3 regions of the Marinobacter sp. EVN1 genome follow, and region 1 is predicted to be linked to each of the others. Evidence: predicted binding sites of a transcription regulator. Region 1 holds the regulator's gene; each other region holds the start of a gene.
The links. The regulator sigma-54, encoded in region 1, starts transcription at its own class of promoters, with help from an activator protein. The targets are predictions, from matches to a motif close to ANTGGCATNNANNTTGCTNT.
Positions count from the first base shown of each region.

Region 2: Q674_RS34415 (sigma 54-interacting transcriptional regulator) is a predicted target of sigma-54. The motif match lies at 2,940-2,959, and genes of this name have one in related genera.
Region 3: Q674_RS39640 (PEP-CTERM sorting domain-containing protein) is a predicted target of sigma-54. The motif match lies at 2,578-2,597, and genes of this name have one in related genera.

Region 1 covers NZ_AXCB01000023.1:100,161-105,434, reverse strand. Annotated here, with positions in the region: gene rapZ (RNase adapter RapZ) at 1-371, opposite strand, end outside; gene ptsN (PTS IIA-like nitrogen regulatory protein PtsN) at 426-896, opposite strand; gene hpf (ribosome hibernation promoting factor) at 985-1,293, opposite strand; gene Q674_RS32100 (RNA polymerase factor sigma-54) at 1,367-2,896, opposite strand; gene lptB (LPS export ABC transporter ATP-binding protein) at 3,085-3,810, opposite strand; gene lptA (lipopolysaccharide transport periplasmic protein LptA) at 3,788-4,354, opposite strand; gene lptC (LPS export ABC transporter periplasmic protein LptC) at 4,338-4,937, opposite strand; gene Q674_RS32080 (KdsC family phosphatase) at 4,934-5,274, opposite strand, start outside.
Region 2 covers NZ_AXCB01000034.1:105,718-110,991, reverse strand. Annotated here, with positions in the region: gene Q674_RS34420 (acetyl-CoA C-acyltransferase) at 1-831, shown strand, start outside; gene Q674_RS34415 (sigma 54-interacting transcriptional regulator) at 992-2,908, opposite strand; gene Q674_RS34410 (ABC transporter substrate-binding protein) at 3,211-4,632, shown strand; gene ntrB (nitrate ABC transporter permease) at 4,635-5,274, shown strand, end outside.
Region 3 covers NZ_AXCB01000070.1:518,049-523,322, reverse strand. Annotated here, with positions in the region: gene Q674_RS39650 (tetratricopeptide repeat protein) at 1-412, shown strand, start outside; gene Q674_RS39645 (PA14 domain-containing protein) at 533-2,497, shown strand; gene Q674_RS39640 (PEP-CTERM sorting domain-containing protein) at 2,646-3,332, shown strand; gene Q674_RS41000 (glycosyltransferase) at 3,400-4,485, shown strand; gene xrt (exosortase) at 4,418-5,274, opposite strand, start outside.

The sequences.
Region 1 (5,274 bases):
TTGGTGATTGCCTCCCGCAGAGACGTCTTGTCATCGCTCAGCGGATGCTTGCGGCGGGTTGCGTGAAAGCGTTGCAGCAGTGACTGCTCGTCGGCATCCAGGAATATGATTTCAACCTCGACACCGGTCTGCTTCAGTTGCTGGTAAATGGTTTCAAAATTGGCCAGCTCGGCGGACAGGTTACGGGCATCAATACTGACGGCCATTTTTTTCAGCCGGCCGGGCGCTTCCTGGGTGGCCGCCTCTCGGGTCAGCGGGAACAGCAAGCCAATGGGCAGGTTGTCGATGCAGTAGAATCCCAGGTCTTCCAGCACATGCAGGGCCGTACTCTTGCCGGAACCGGATCGGCCACTGACGATAATCAGCTTCATGGGACTGTTTCTCCTTCAATCTGCCTGGCAGCCTGTCCAGATATCAGGCTGATCTCAGTGATTACTCTCCGCCATACGCTGGTAAAGGGTCGCGGGATCTTCACTTTGGCGCAGCCGGGCGCAGAAAGTGCTGTCATTGAAGCGCTCCGCCAGTTGGCTCAGTAACTCCAGGTGTTCACTGGTGGCTTCTTTGGGGACGATCAGGGCAAACACCAGATCTACCGGCTGGTTATCGATAGCATCAAAGTCTACCGGCTCTTCCAGAGTCATCAGTACGCCGATGACGCGGTCCAGGCCTTCCAGTCGGCAGTGGGGGATGGCAATACCCTCACCGATACCGGTGCTACCCAGGCGTTCGCGGGAGACCAGATTGTTGAAGATCTGGGTGTCGCTGAGGATTTCATCCTGAAAGTGAATCCGTTCAGCGATGAACTCCAGCACACGTTTCTTGCTTGAGGCCGGCACCTTACAGAGGGTCAGTTCAGGGGCAAGAATATTGTCGATGGTCAGGGATGGCTCGCTCATGGATCGACTGCATGTCCGTAAAAAAAAGGCTGCGGCCGGTTAGCCCCGCCGCAGCTCGTTTCATGAAACACCCGGTAAGGTTCGCGCTTCAGCGACCGCCGTTACCGTGCATCCGGTCTACGTTCTTTTCCTTGTGCTTGAGGATCTGACGGTCCAGCTTGTCGACCAGAGCGTCGATTGCGGCGTACATGTCCTCACTTTCTGCCTTTGCGTGAATCTCACCACCAATCACGTGCAGCGTGGCTTCCGCCATCTGGCGCACCTTCTCGACCTCCAGGGTGACCTGGCAGTTACTGATGTGGTCGAAGTGACGCTCCAGCTTCTCGAGCTTGGTGTTGACGTAATCCTTCAGAGCGGGAGTCAGTTCTACGTGATGGCCTGAAATGTTGAGTTGCATAGGCGTCTCCTGTTGTCATACTGCCGGCGTGCTTGCCGGCTTGCGTGCCAGTGCATCATGCACCGGCGAAAGTTTAAACCAGGCGTTTTCGTTCGTTCGAGGGAGGAATATGCATGGCCTCCCGGTATTTGGCCACGGTACGCCGCGCCACGTTGATTCCCTGTTCCCCTAGCATGGCTGCAATTTTGCTATCGCTCAATGGCTTTTTCGGGGTTTCCTCGGCAATCAGTTTCTTGATCATCGCCCGGATGGCTGTAGACGAGCATTCGCCGCCCTCGGCGGTGCTGACGTGGCTGGAGAAAAAGTACTTCAGCTCGAAAATACCGCGGGGCGTGTGCATGTACTTCTGGGTGGTAACCCGGGAAATCGTGGACTCGTGCATTTCCACCGCCTGGGCAATGTCAGACAGGATCAGAGGCTTCATGGCTTCTTCGCCCTGATCGAGGAACCCTTGCTGGTGTTCAACGATGCGGGTGGCCACTTTCAGCAGGGTTTCATTCCGGCTTTGCAGGCTCTTGATAAACCATTTCGCTTCTTGCAGCTGGTCGCGCAGGTAGGTGTTATCGGCACTGCTGTCAGCCCGGCGGATCAGTGACGCGTAGCTGGCATTCACCCGGATACGCGGAGCGATTTCCGGGTTGAGTTCAACCCGCCATCGGCCTTCGTGTTTGCGTACGATGACGTCCGGGATAACGTAATCCGGTTCGGCCCGGTCCACGACATCGCCAGGGCGCGGGTTCAGGCTGGTGATCAGGGCCAGTACCTGTTTCAGCTGGTCTTCCTTGAGCCGGCTGCGGCGTAACAGCTGCGCGTAGTCCCGGTTGCCAAGCAGGTGTAGGAACTGGGTAACCACCAGTCTCGCCTGGCGCAGCCAGGGGGTATCCGGTGGCAGCTGGTTGAGCTGAATCAGCAGGCATTCCTGGAGATCCCGAGCGAACACGCCTGGCGGGTCGAAGTGTTGCAGGCGGTGGAGTACCGCTTCCACTTCGTCCAGTTCCAACGGGTCTTCTTCGGTTTCGTCCAGCAGGCCTGCGTGAATGTCCTCAATGTCAGACGTCAGGTAGCCGCGCTCATCCACAGCATCCAGCAGCGCGTGGGCAATGGCCTGATCCCGCTCGCTCAGAGGCGTCAGGTTCAACTGCCACTCGAGGTGATCCTGCAGGGTTTCGGTAGGCGAGTTCCGGGTTTCGAAATCCGATTCGTGCTCGTCTTCGCCTTTGCTGGCCGGAGCCGGGGCAGACTGGTAGATGTCGTCCCAGGCGGTATCCACTGGCAGATCATCGGGAATGTTGTCCGGAATATCGTTCTCGGACGACCAGTCAGGGCCGTTCTCGGTTTCGTCCCAGTCCGGGCTCGCGTCCTGGTGGCTGTCGTCCTGGTTGGCCTCAGAGCTGGAAGCTTCACTGTGCTCGTGCTCTTCGCGCTCGTCGCCTTCAGGGTGCTCATCGTCCTCTGAGGTTTCCAGCATGGGGTTGGACTCCAGCGCCTGCTGGATTTCCTGCTGGAGATCGAGGGTAGAAAGCTGTAGCAGGCGTATGGCCTGCTGCAGCTGGGGCGTCATGGTCAGACTCTGGCCCAGCTTAAGCTGTAATGAGGCTTTCATAACCATGGCTCAAGATCCATAACTCATGGGCATCCCGGTTGTTGCTTTGCCGGCGCACAGGCCGAAAAAAATGTTGTACGCTGGTTACTTGCCATTGTCTGTGAACAGTATAAGCAAGTTTTTTGCCGAGTTTACTTGCTACAGATCATCAAAACAATCAGACCTCGGATAAACCCTGTTTTATCAGGTCAGAGCCGGAACTCATCACCCAGATACACTTCTTTCACCTGCTGGTTTGCCAGAATGGCTTCGGCATTGCCGGAGGCGATGATGTGGCCGCCGGAAACGATGTAGGCATTCTCGCAGATGTCGAGGGTTTCCCGAACGTTATGGTCGGTAATCAACACGCCAATACCTTTATCTCGCAGGTGCCGGATAATGTGCTTGATGTCACTGACGGAGATAGGGTCTACGCCCGCGAAGGGTTCGTCCAGCAGGATAAACGCAGGCTCCATGGCCAGCGCCCGGGCGATTTCAACCCTGCGGCGTTCGCCGCCGGATAGCGCCATACCCACGCTGTCACGGATGTGAGTAATATGAAACTCTTCCAGCAACTCTTCCAGCTTGGCCTCCCGTTCCGCCCGACTCATGCCTTTGCGGGTTTCGAGGATGGCCATGATGTTGTCCCGCACGGTCAGTTTGCGAAACACGGAGGCCTCCTGGGGCAGGTAACCGATGCCCTTGCGGGCGCGCCCATGCATTGGCAGCGGGGTGATGTCCTGGGTGTCGATGGTGATCCGGCCGTGATCCGCAGGCACCAGGCCCACGATCATGTAGAAGCAGGTGGTCTTGCCGGCGCCGTTGGGGCCGAGCAGGCCGACAATCTCGCCGGAGCGAATCTCCAGAGAAACGTCCAGCACCACTTTTTTCTGCTTGTAGCTTTTTGCCAGATTACTGGCCCTGAGAACTGCCATCCGAACCTTTCCCGTCACTGGATTGAGCTGAATTACGAGGCTGAATCACCATTTCCACCCGGCCGGAGCCGCCGTCGGATGGCGTGCCGCCTTCCGCAGTAACAACGCGGCGAACGGTGTCGTAGTGGATGACGTCGCCCCGGAATACGTTGCCGTCTTGTTCAATAACGGCCTGGCGTTCAAAAATAACCAGGTTTTCATCGCCAGACCAGGTGATGTTCAGGGCCCTGGCATCGGTCGTGCCTTCGCCTTCCTGGCCGGGTTGCCGGTAATGGGCGGGGTTACCGGCGGCTTCAATCCGGCTGACACCCTGTTGGTTGCGGTAAAGTACCACCCGATCCGCGTCCAGCCGGGTTTCGCCCTGAATCAGTTCGACAGCGCCGGTGTAAACGGCCGTTCCGGCGCTTTCATCCAGGCGGGCCGAATCTGCACTGACCTTTATGGGGATATCGGAATCCAGGTTGAATGCCGATGCCGGTCCGGCCAGCAATGCCATGGCCAGAATCGCTGGCCGGCAGAAAGATCGTTTACCTGACGGTTTCATATTGTCCCTCTACCCGGGAGTTGAGTTCGAGAATGCGTTCGTTGATCCAGGCTTTCATGCCGGTGGAGCGGGTGACGCCGAAAGGCTCGGTGATGGTCACCGGCTGGTCGGTGTAGACGGTGCCGTTGCTGTTGTCCAGGGTCAGTGCCTCGGTTTCAAGAACGGCTTCGCGGCCTTCGGACTGTCGGGTCAATCGGACGTTCCCCATAAGTTCCAGCTTTTCATTGTTCTGCTGAAGGCTACCTTCATTGGACTCAATGAGCCAAGGGTCGGGGCTGCCCTCACTGAAAAGCCGGGCTATTGGCGTATCCAGATGAGCCGTGCCGGTTGCTTCAAACTGCTCAATTCTGGGGCTTTTGAGATCAATCTGGAGGTTCCCTTGCTCATCCCAGGCGCGGTATTGGCCGCCGATCACAAAGCCGTCGGGCTCTGCGGGCCCCCGTAGTTCGCTGGCGGCATTCCGCGGACTGACAGGCTCGTCACTTTGCCACAGCAGAAAAACGGTTGCTGTTACGGTGGCGGCAAGGGCCAGGGCTGTAATCCGCCGTTTGCCACGATCGCCGAAAAGCCGCTCGGTGATCATGCTGGCTCGTCCAGATAGGGGGCAAGAGTGTTGTCCAGGTGCCCTTGCGCCCAGAGCAGGAGATCGCAGGCCTCGCGCACAGCGCCCTGTCCACCGGGGCTGCGGGTACAGTAGTCGGCGTGTTGCTGAACCAGCCAGTAGCCGTTGGGTACCGTGATGCCAAGGCCGGCAAAACGCAGCGCGGGCAGGTCGGGCAGGTCGTCGCCCATGTAGGCAATCTGCTCCGGCGCAAGGTTCATATCCCGGATCAATTCCAGCAATGCAATTTTTTTGTCTTCGCGACCCTGCATCAGGTGCGGGATGCCCAGGTCCGACATTCGTCTTTCCGTAAGCGGAG
Region 2 (5,274 bases), on a different contig from region 1:
GAAAACATGAGCCAGGCACCGTACCTGTTGCCGAAAGCCCGTGCCGGCATGCGCATGGGCCATGGCCAGGTACTCGACAGCATGTTCCTGGACGGTCTGGAGGATGCCTACGAGGGTGGGCTGATGGGCGTCTTCGCGCAGCGCACGGCTGACAAATTCGACATCACCCGCCAGGCCATGGATGAATTCGCCATCGGCTCCCTGCAGAAATCCCTGGCGGCCATCGAAAACGGCTGGTTCCGGGACGAAATCGTATCGGTAACGGTCCCGGGCCGGGGCGGTGACACCGAAGTGGATACCGATGAACAGCCGGGCAACGCCAAACCGGAGAAAATTCCACATCTCAAACCCGCGTTCGCCAGGGACGGTTCTGTCACCGCCGCCACCTCCAGCTCCATCAGTGATGGAGCTTCCGCGCTGGTACTGGCCTCCGCTGCCGAAGCCGATGCCCGGGGCCTGACCCCGCAGGCCCGCATCGTGGCGCATGCGACTCACGCCCGTTTACCGGCTGAATTCACCCTCGCGCCTATCGGTTCCATCGAAAAGGTGCTGAAGAAAGCAGGCTGGAGTGTGGATGATGTGGATCTGTTCGAGATCAACGAAGCCTTTGCCGTGGTCACCCTGGCCGCGATCAATGAGCTGAAGCTTCCTGCGGAGAAGGTCAACGTGCACGGCGGTGCCTGTGCACTGGGGCATCCGATTGGTTCCTCCGGCTCCCGGATCATCGTCACCCTGATCAATGCGCTGAAACAGCGTGGGCTTAAGCGTGGTGTAGCCTCGCTCTGCATCGGTGGTGGTGAAGCCACGGCTGTGGCTATTGAACTGATCTGATTTGGTTTACTGTTTCTCGTAGCCTTCCGGTTTTGGGGCGGGCTTGCGGGGTGGCCGGTGGATTTGTCTTGGAAAAAGAACTCGCTTCGCTCAGACACCTTTTTCCGGCGAAAAATCTACCGGCCACCCCGCGCCGAGATACTCTGGCGGGTTAGCAGGGTTAAAGATCCCTTTCCTGAAATTGTCGCGGTTCGATCTTCAACTTTTTCAGGCGTGAGGACAGGGTGGTCGGTTTGACACCCAGCAGCGCGGCGGCGCCATCGTCGCCGAACACCCGGCCGCCACTGATTTTCAGGGCTCGTCTCAGGTTGTTTGTCTCAAGCTCCCTGAGTTCGTGCTCTGTCATCAGTTCACCGTCGAAATGTCTGGCTGGCGGCATGGGTTCCAGCGTGTGTCTGGCGACAGAATCCGGACCCTGCAGGTCCAGATCCAGCCGGCCATCGGCTGTGATCACCTGACGTTCAATAACGTTTTCCAGCTCCCGAACATTGCCTGGCCACGGGTAAGCTTTGAGCGTTTCCACGTCCCGCTCCCGGAGTGCCAGCGGTGGCCGGTTGAATTTCTGGCACGCCCGGTTCAGAAACTCCTGGGCGAGAATGGGAATGTCCTCGATACGTCGGCGCAACGGCACCGACTCAATAGGGAACACATTCAGGCGAAAGTACAGATCCTCCCGGAAGTTCTTGTCCCGGACCTCGGTTTTCAGGTCGCGGTTGGTGGCGGCAATGACACGAACGTCCACGGCTCGGGTGTGGTTTTCCCCCACGCGTTCGAACTGTTGATCCTGCAAGACCCGCAGCAGCTTGCCCTGGAGCTCCAGTGGGATCTCGCCCACTTCATCCAGAAAAAGGGTACCCCCATCGGCGAGCTCGAAGCGACCAACCCGGTCACTGACGGCTCCGGTAAAGGCACCCTTTACATGGCCAAAGAACTCACTCTCAAACAGATCCTTGGGAATCGCTGCGCAGTTTACCCGGATCAGGGGGCGATCCCTCCGGCTGCTTGACTGATGAATGGCCCGGGCAATGAGTTCCTTGCCGGTACCGGATTCCCCGGTGATCAACACGTTGGCATCGGTTGGGGCGACCATTCCGATTCTGCGCACGATGGCTTTGATAGCATCGCTCTGGCCTAAAATTTCGTGAAAGTGGTATTCCGCACTGAGTTCTTCCTGAAGGTAGGCGTTTTCCATTTCCAGACGGTGTTTCAGGGTTTCCACTTCCTCCAGTGCTTTTTGCAATTCCTTCTGAGTCTCAAGCCGGGCAGAGATATCGCGAAACACCACCACGGCACCAACCGGGTGGCCATTGTCTATAATGGGCGTGCTGGTGTATTCCACCGGAAAGCCGGTGCCATCCTTGCGCCAGAACCAGTCCTCGCCAACCCGTTTTACACTGGCATCCCGAAACGCGGCATAGATAGGGCATTCTTTCAGTGGGAAGATGCTACCGTCTTCGTGGGAGTGGTGCACCACCCGGTGAATCACCCTTCCCATCAGCTCGTCAATGCGCCAGCCCAGCATGCGTTCCGCTGCCGGGTTGGCAAAGGTCGTCCGTCCCTCGGCATCCACCCCGTAAATGCCTTCGCCCACCGCGTGCAGGATCAACTGGTTTTCCCGCTCCATGTCCTTGAACAGTTCTTCTACCCGCCGCCATTCCAGCAGGCCACCCCGGTGGTAGTGGTTGGCGTCGTGTCGTTCCCGCAAGGTGCGCAGCTGGCGCCGGTCCCGAAGCAGTAGCAGGAGGCTCTGGGATTCGGCTTCACCCACCCGTGAGGAAGAAATCTCCAGCTCCACGTTGCGCCCATCCCGATGCTGCAGGATGAAATCCCGGCTCCAGCCATGACTGCGAAACAGGGTTTCCTCGGTAAAGGCGATGAGCTGAGGCCGCTGGTCGGTGAACAGGTGGGTACAGGGAGTACCAATCAGAGACTGTCTGTCGGTTCCGGCCAGCCGCCCCATGGCGCTGTTGGCAGCGATGATGAGATCGCGCCCGGCATCCACCAGCAGCGCCGCCTCCGGCAGGTGGTCAATCCAGCTGGTGGTACTGGTGGATGTTATCGCGGCTTTGATTGTCATCGGGTTGTCCTTTCTCTGGCCTGACAGAGACAGAACAAACCTTGTGCCAACTCTGAAATTTCGTAGTGGAGGCTACGAAATATCGTTAATTACGAAAGTTCGTAATTGGCAGGAAGCACCGAAGAAAAATAAAAGCAATATAAAACAAGGTGTTAAATATTTTTTTGGGGTTGGCACAAACCCTGCGATATCTCCTCCAGAACGTGTTGTCGGCCCGGGAGCAGATTCTCTCCGGGAGCCGAGCCACCACTTTACTGCACCGCAAGAGTGCATAAACGACCCGTACTTCAGGAGAGTGCCCCATGACGACAAAGAGCCTTGGTAATCCGTTTGATGGAGACAAATCGCTGATCCACGCCAAAACCTGTGGCTGCCCGGACTGTAAGCCCGGCCAGGACGCCCCGGCAATTTCGCTGGACCTAAAATCTTCCGTCAGCAGGCAGGATGCATCGGAGGCGCCACTGAATTCAGAAGAGATGATGGACCGAGCCATCGAGAGCGCCGTTGTCCGCTCCGTATTCGGCCACAACGACCACAGCCGCCGCAGCTTCATGAAAATGATGGGTGCGGGCACCGCCGCCGCGCTGCTGGGCAGCGTGTTCCCCATGGACAAGGCCAAGGCTGCGGTTAAGGAATCCCTCGGCAAGCTTGAGAAGACCAAACTGAACGTCGGCTTTGTACCCATTACCTGCGCCACGCCGATCATCATGGCTCACCCCATGGGCTTCTATGAGCGCTACGGCCTGGACGTGACCGTGACCAAGACCGCGGGCTGGGCGGTGGCCCGGGACAAGTCCCTGGCCGGTGAATACGACGCGTCCCATATGCTCACCCCAATGCCCCTGGCCATGACCATGGGTGCCGGTTCCACACCGGAACCGTTCATCATGCCGGCGGTGGAGAACATCAACGGCCAGGCCATCGTGCTGCACGTGGACCACAAGGACAAACGCGATCCCAAGCAGTGGAAGGGCTTCAAGTTCGGCGTGCCGTTCGAATACTCCATGCACAACTTCCTGCTGCGTTACTACCTGGCCGAGAACGGTATCGACCCGGACAAGGACGTGCAGATCCGAGTGGTTCCGCCACCCGAGATGGTGGCCAACCTGCGTGCCGGTAACCTCGATGGCTACCTGTCACCGGACCCGTTCAACCAGCGTGCCGTGTGGGAGAAGGTGGGCTTCATTCACATGCTTACCAAGGATATCTGGGAAGGCCACCCCTGCTGCGCCTTCGCCTGCAGCCAGCAGTTTGCGACTCAGAATCCGAATACCTATGGAGCCCTGCTGCGCGCCATCATTGATGCCACCCAATACTCCAACAACCCTGAAAACCGAAAGGAAATTTCCGAAGCCATCGCGCCCAAGAACTACCTGAACCAGCCGGTCCCGGTAATACAGCAGGTGCTGACCGGGTACTACGCGGACGGCCTGGGCGAGGTGAAGAATGTGCCGGATCGCATCGATTTCGATCCGTTCCCCTGGCATTCCATGGGTGTGTGGATCCTCACCCAGATGAAGCGCTGGGGCTACATCGAGGGCGACGTGGATTACAAGGGCATCGCCGAGCAGGTCTACCTGGCTGGAGAAACCGGCAAGCTCATGGAGGAGATGGGCTACAGCGCGCCGGACAAGACCTACAAGACCCACACCATCATGGGCAAGACTTTTGATCCGGACAGCGCGGAAGAGTATGCCCGCAGTTTTGCCATCGGGAGGGTATAACCATGGCTTCCCTGAACATACGGGCGGCGTTGCTGTCGGTGTCGTTCCTGATTGTGGCCCTGGGGCTATGGGAAATGGCAACCCAGCCGCCGGAAGCCCAGACCGGAATGAGCGAATACGAAATGCTCATGGGTGGCGCCGACCAGGAATCCCGGGTACCGCCACCTTCAGCGGTGATCAAGCTGGCTTGGGCCGAGCTGTCGAATCCGTTCTACGACGCCGGCGCCAACGACAAGGGTATCGGCATCCAGCTCGCTTATTCGGTGTACCGGGTACTTACCGGCTACCTGGCGGCCATGGCCATCGCCTTGCCCCTGGGGTTCCTGATCGGTATGTCTCCGCTGATGTACAAGGCCCTGAACCCCTACATCCAGGTTTTGCGGCCGATTTCGCCGCTGGCCTGGATGCCCCTGGCCCTGTTCATCATCCAGGACTCGGACGCCTCGGCCATCTTCGTGATCTTCATCTGCTCGATCTGGCCGATGCTGCTTAACACCGCCTTTGGTGTGGCCAATGTCCGGCAGGATTGGGTGAACGTGGCCAGAACCCACGAACTGGGGCCGATCAAAACCGCGTTAACCGTGATTCTGCCGGCGGCCGCGCCCACCATCCTGACCGGCATGCGCATCTCCATCGGTATTG
Region 3 (5,274 bases), on a different contig from region 1:
GAACAATTCGTCAATTCTGCTTACACTGGCGCTTCAAACCCAGCAAGCAGGCCAGACGGATGCGGCCATTGAGCACTACCAGCAGGTTCTGCAACTGACCCCGGACAACGCCCTGGCGCTGAATAATCTCGCCTGGCTGTATTACGAGGCCGGCAACAGCGAAGCGGCATCACTGGCCAAACGCGCCTACGAACTGGTGCCCGAAAATGCTGCGATTGCAGATACCTACGGCTGGATCCTGTTCGAGGCTGGTGAACACGAGCAAAGCCTGGCGGTACTGGAAAGAGCCCATTCCCTGGCACCGGATTCCCAGGAAATTGCCATGCATCTGGCCGAAGCTTATCGAGCCACCGGCCGCACGGATGCCGCCCAGCAGATCATGGACAAGTTCAGCGCAGGCAACAACGGCTAATCATTACTCACGCTATAACCAAAGAGAGGACATAACGAAACGTTCCTAGCCGCCGGTGGCAGCCCTGACACACTGCAACAATACTTTACATATTGTTTCCAATAGCAAGGAAGGTGGGTTATGGCTGCTATCAAAGTGTTGAGCGTAGGCACCGTGGTGGTTCTGCTCAGCGGCTGTCAGAACTGGCAGTTCAGGGATATTGAGGATTTGCCACCGACAGCCGCGATACCAGAGGCGAGCGAACCGGGAAAGGTCGATGTCTGGTATTTTGACGGTATCTCCGGGAACTACGTTCAGGGCATGCTGGATGCAGAGAAATATCCGGATTCGCCCGATGAAATCACTGAACTCACCCAGCTGCGCCAAGCCACCAGCCGAGCCAATAATTACGGCACACTGATCCGGGGCTTTATCGAGCCCCCCGCAACGGGCGAATACACCTTTTACATCAGCGGCGACGATCAGACACAACTGTGGTTATCTGATTCCCAGAACCCGGACGGTGCGGTTCAGATCGCCTCCACCATGTCCACGCCCCTCGATAATTTCACCCGCTACGCCTCACAAACCTCCGGCGTACAATATCTGGAGGCCGGCAAAAAATATTACTTTGAATTCAGACACAAGGAAGGTGGATGGGACGACCACTTTACCGTCGCCTGGTCCGGCCCCGGCATCTCTCAGCAAGTGATCAGCGGCAGCGCGCTACATAGCTACGCCCAGAAAGCCCCTGACTCGGCCCCCGAGATGACAACCGAAGATGCCTACCATCTGGGCTACCGAATCGGCTACTTTGACGCTGAACAGGGCCTCTCATTCAACAGCCAGTACCCACCACTTGATGCGGACAGTGATGATCTGTACGACAACTGGGAGATTGTGTACGGGCTGGATCCATCCAATGCGGCCGACGCCAAATCCGATACCGACAATGACCTGCTTACCGCCATGGATGAGTTCTGGGCCAGGACCAATCCCGGAACCGAAGATACCGACAACGACGGCATTCCGGATGGATACGAATACGCCTATGGCACGGACCCCACCAACCCGGGCGATGCCAATGTAGATCTTGACGGTGATGGCTACACCATCCTGCAAGAGTACCAGGCCGGCACCAATCCTACCGATGCCAGCGACTTCCCTGCCCCCCAGGAAGTGTATGCAACCGGATTCGTCGGCCAGTACTTCACAGGCACCGAGTTTGACAGCTTCGTTTACAGTCAGCGGGATGCGACCGTCAACTTCAACTGGAATAGTGGAAGCCCGTCAGCGGAGCTTCCAAGAGACCGGTTCAGCGTGCGTTGGCAGGGATGGTTTACACCACCTCACAATGAAGGAACCCGGGACTACACCTTCACCACCACTACGGATGATGGTGTTCGGCTTTTCCTAAACGGCTCTACCGTCATTGATCAGTGGAAAAACCAATCCCCCACCAGCTACAACGCCACCGCGAGTCTCGAAGCGGGGACCCCCGTTGCCATCACCATGGAGTACTTTGAGTTCGGCTGGGGCGCCACTGCACAACTGGCGATTACCGACGCCGCCACTGGAGATGCCATATCCACGACCAACACCGTCCAGCATCTGGCATTGGACAGCGAGTTCGCCGAAAGCACCTTGAACGACAGTATCGACGATCTTTACAAACTTCGCTACGGACTCCCCCTGATGCAACCATCAGCGAGCCGGGTGCTTAACGATAGCGGCGTGACGGTTCTTGAGGCTTATCAATCGGGTCTGCACCCGTACACGCTCGAAACCGTATCGGAGCCAGAATCACCGGTCACCAGCCAGCCCGGTGGTACCGGCGATGCCAGCGGCAGTGTGACACTGTCGTGGACGCCTCCCGGCACCAGGGTAGACGGCAGCAGCATTTCGCTGAGCGAAATTGACCGTTACCGGATCAACTACGGACAGGATGCTGCAAACCTGACTCAAACTCTGGAGGTGCCGGCAGGCACAACCTCAACCACGGTTACCGGCCTGGCGCCCGGCACCTGGTACTTTACGATTCAGGTAATTGATACCAATGGATTGAGTAGTGAACCGTCTGATCCGGTAGAGCATCAGGTTAACTAAGTGAGCATTTTAGTTGTCGAGTTATTTTACAACCAAACAGCAGCAACCAGAAAAGTTCATTAATATTCAATGACTTAAAATCTGGCACAAAGCCTGCTTATTAAAGGATGACGTAACGCAAAGACCACTCACTGGAGGAGTGACTCAAATGAAAAAATTGACTCAAGGCTTGGCAATGGCTGCAGCCGTCGGTTTTGCTGGAGTAGCTCAGGCTGCCTATATCGATGCTGTTGCCAATGCAAACGCACCTGGCGCTGTAGCTGAGCAAAGTGTTCCGGGAGACAACGATTACGCCACTCGCGTAGGTGGTACCTGGACTGCGGATGCACCTCTGTACAACGTGGGTGATACCGTATTGTTCGGCCACAACCTGAAATCCACCAGCTCCGATCCGTTCAAGCTGACCTTCACCTACCTGGGTAAGGAAGCGAGCGACAACAACCAGTTTTACTGGGGTAACACCTTGGTTTTTGACCAAACTAACAGTCCAGACGACACCTTCAGTACCGTTTTCTACGGTGGCCTGGACAAACTGCTGACATTCAGTTTCAAAAACGGAAACAATGTTGAAGTGCTTAACGACGGAACCAACGGTAGCCAATTAAATATTTCGGGCGAACCCAAATCATCAGTCAACTTCAACCTTTTCCAAGTCCCCAATGAGCAGGATTACTTCCTGATCAGCTTTGATGACGGCTGGACTGGCGACGACAACCACGACGACATGGTCATCGCTGTTCGCGCCACCAAAGTACCTGAGCCCGGCACCCTGGCGCTATTGGGCCTTGGCCTCGCAGGTATTGCAGTGCGCATGAAAGGCCGTAAAAAAGCCTGACATGGACTTCTGTGTTACGCTTTAGAAGCCCTGCATTTGCAGGGCTTTTTCATTCTAGGTCAGGTTCATGGATGTACTGATTGTTTATTCAAATAGCGGCAGAGGGCTGCAGAAAGATGCCCAGATTCTGGAGGCAGTTTTACGGGGGCTAGGACATCAATGCCGACAGGTTCAACTCCCCCCTACCCCCTTATGGCGATCCCACCTTTCAATTTATCGATTCAAAGTACTGAAAAGATATTGTCCCGGTGCGATCACGAAACTCGTTTATCGCAGCCAAGTTGCTTTGCTCAGGATACTCAAGCCGGGCAAACGAGCGGATCTTGTTATTCACCTGGAGAATGTTCGAGTAACCCAATTGGCGGTTGGCCGGCACCACTGGCTAATCCCGAACCAGGAATGGTTCATTGAATCCAGGCTTCCCTACCTCAACTTTATCAACCGCATACTCTGTAAAACACATCATGCGGTATCGATTTTTTCCGCCTTACATCCAGACACCCAATACCTGGGGTTTACCGGCGGTGAGATCAACACCCAGAACGGCTCAAAAAAGAAAGACTACCGTCTGGCTTTGCATGTAGCCGGCAACAGCCAGTTCAAAGGCACACAAAGCGTTCTCTCATGCTGGCAGAGGCACCCCGAGTGGCCAAAACTAATCCTCGTTTCCCAGCACCTGGAACCAACTTCCTGCTCTGCGTCCAATATTGAGATAAAGCCAACTCTCACCAGTAATGAACTGATTGCTCTGTGGGCACAGGCTGGTTTTGCGATATTGCCGTCAGAAGTAGAGGGTTATGGCCAGACACTTGCCGAATCAATGGGCAATGGTTGCATCACGATTACAACCGATGCAGCGCCGATGAACGAGCTGGTTGAGGAAGATAGAGGCTTTCTGGCAGAAGTGGAAAGAAAACTGACGTTCCGCCTCGGTACCCGTTACTTTGTCTCAGAGCAAGCTCTTGAAAGGAGCATCCAAACTGCCATAGACCAGCAACCTGACTCCCTAGAGAACATGTCTGGGCTCGCAATCGAATGGTATTTAACCAATCACGAACAATTCCTGTCTCGATTGGAGCACCAACTCAACGGCCTGGTTGCACCACCTCTTGATCAATCTGCTCAAGAATTACCGGAAAGGTGGACTCGATAAACTCAGCGAGCGTTGCAGCCACCTCACAGCCATCACACGCCACTGCGGAGATGAGTAACGAGGCATCATCCCGGCCACTGAAGAATCCGCCCACCTGAGCAAGCTTCGCGCGCCACTGATCGGTTTCCCACTGCCCCTGAACAAAGTAGCTATACCCCAGGTGCACACGTTGCCCGGAAACACGATGTTTCAGGGTAACCCCCTGCACAGGGATGTTCAGGCTATTTTCAACATCAAAGAAGCCTTCCGGAATCCAGAAATCACGATCGTAAAGTCTATTACTGTACTGGATAAGTTCGGCGCGGTTTCTTTGATACTCGTATGTGAATGTGCCGAGATAAAATGTCACGCCCACACCTTGCCCTGCACGCGCCTGCAGGCGGTCAAACATCGTCTGAACATACACCCGGTCCGGATTAAGAATGTCGGGGCGCCAGCCATCAAGTCCCGAACCGAACACCGGGGCATACCTTTCACTCAAATCAATGACGTAACCTTCAGGTTCAGAAGCAATGTTGCCGCGTTTGTCCGGCAGAGCGATCCAAGTAACTAGCCCCAACATTGCGACAACCGCAACAGCAACGGCAGTTTTCCCTGCGGGTTTGGCGCGGTATTGCTCCTCGTCACTATCCTGACTGGCAACAACCTGGTCGTCTCGTTTTTCAAGCTGACGCGCCAGAAAATAGAGGGGAACAAGCGTCCCCGCAAACACCCACCAGCCAAAGTTTTCATGATCCTCGATCAGGCCGGACTGCATGTTCGTTTCATACCCCATGTAGATGATGACGA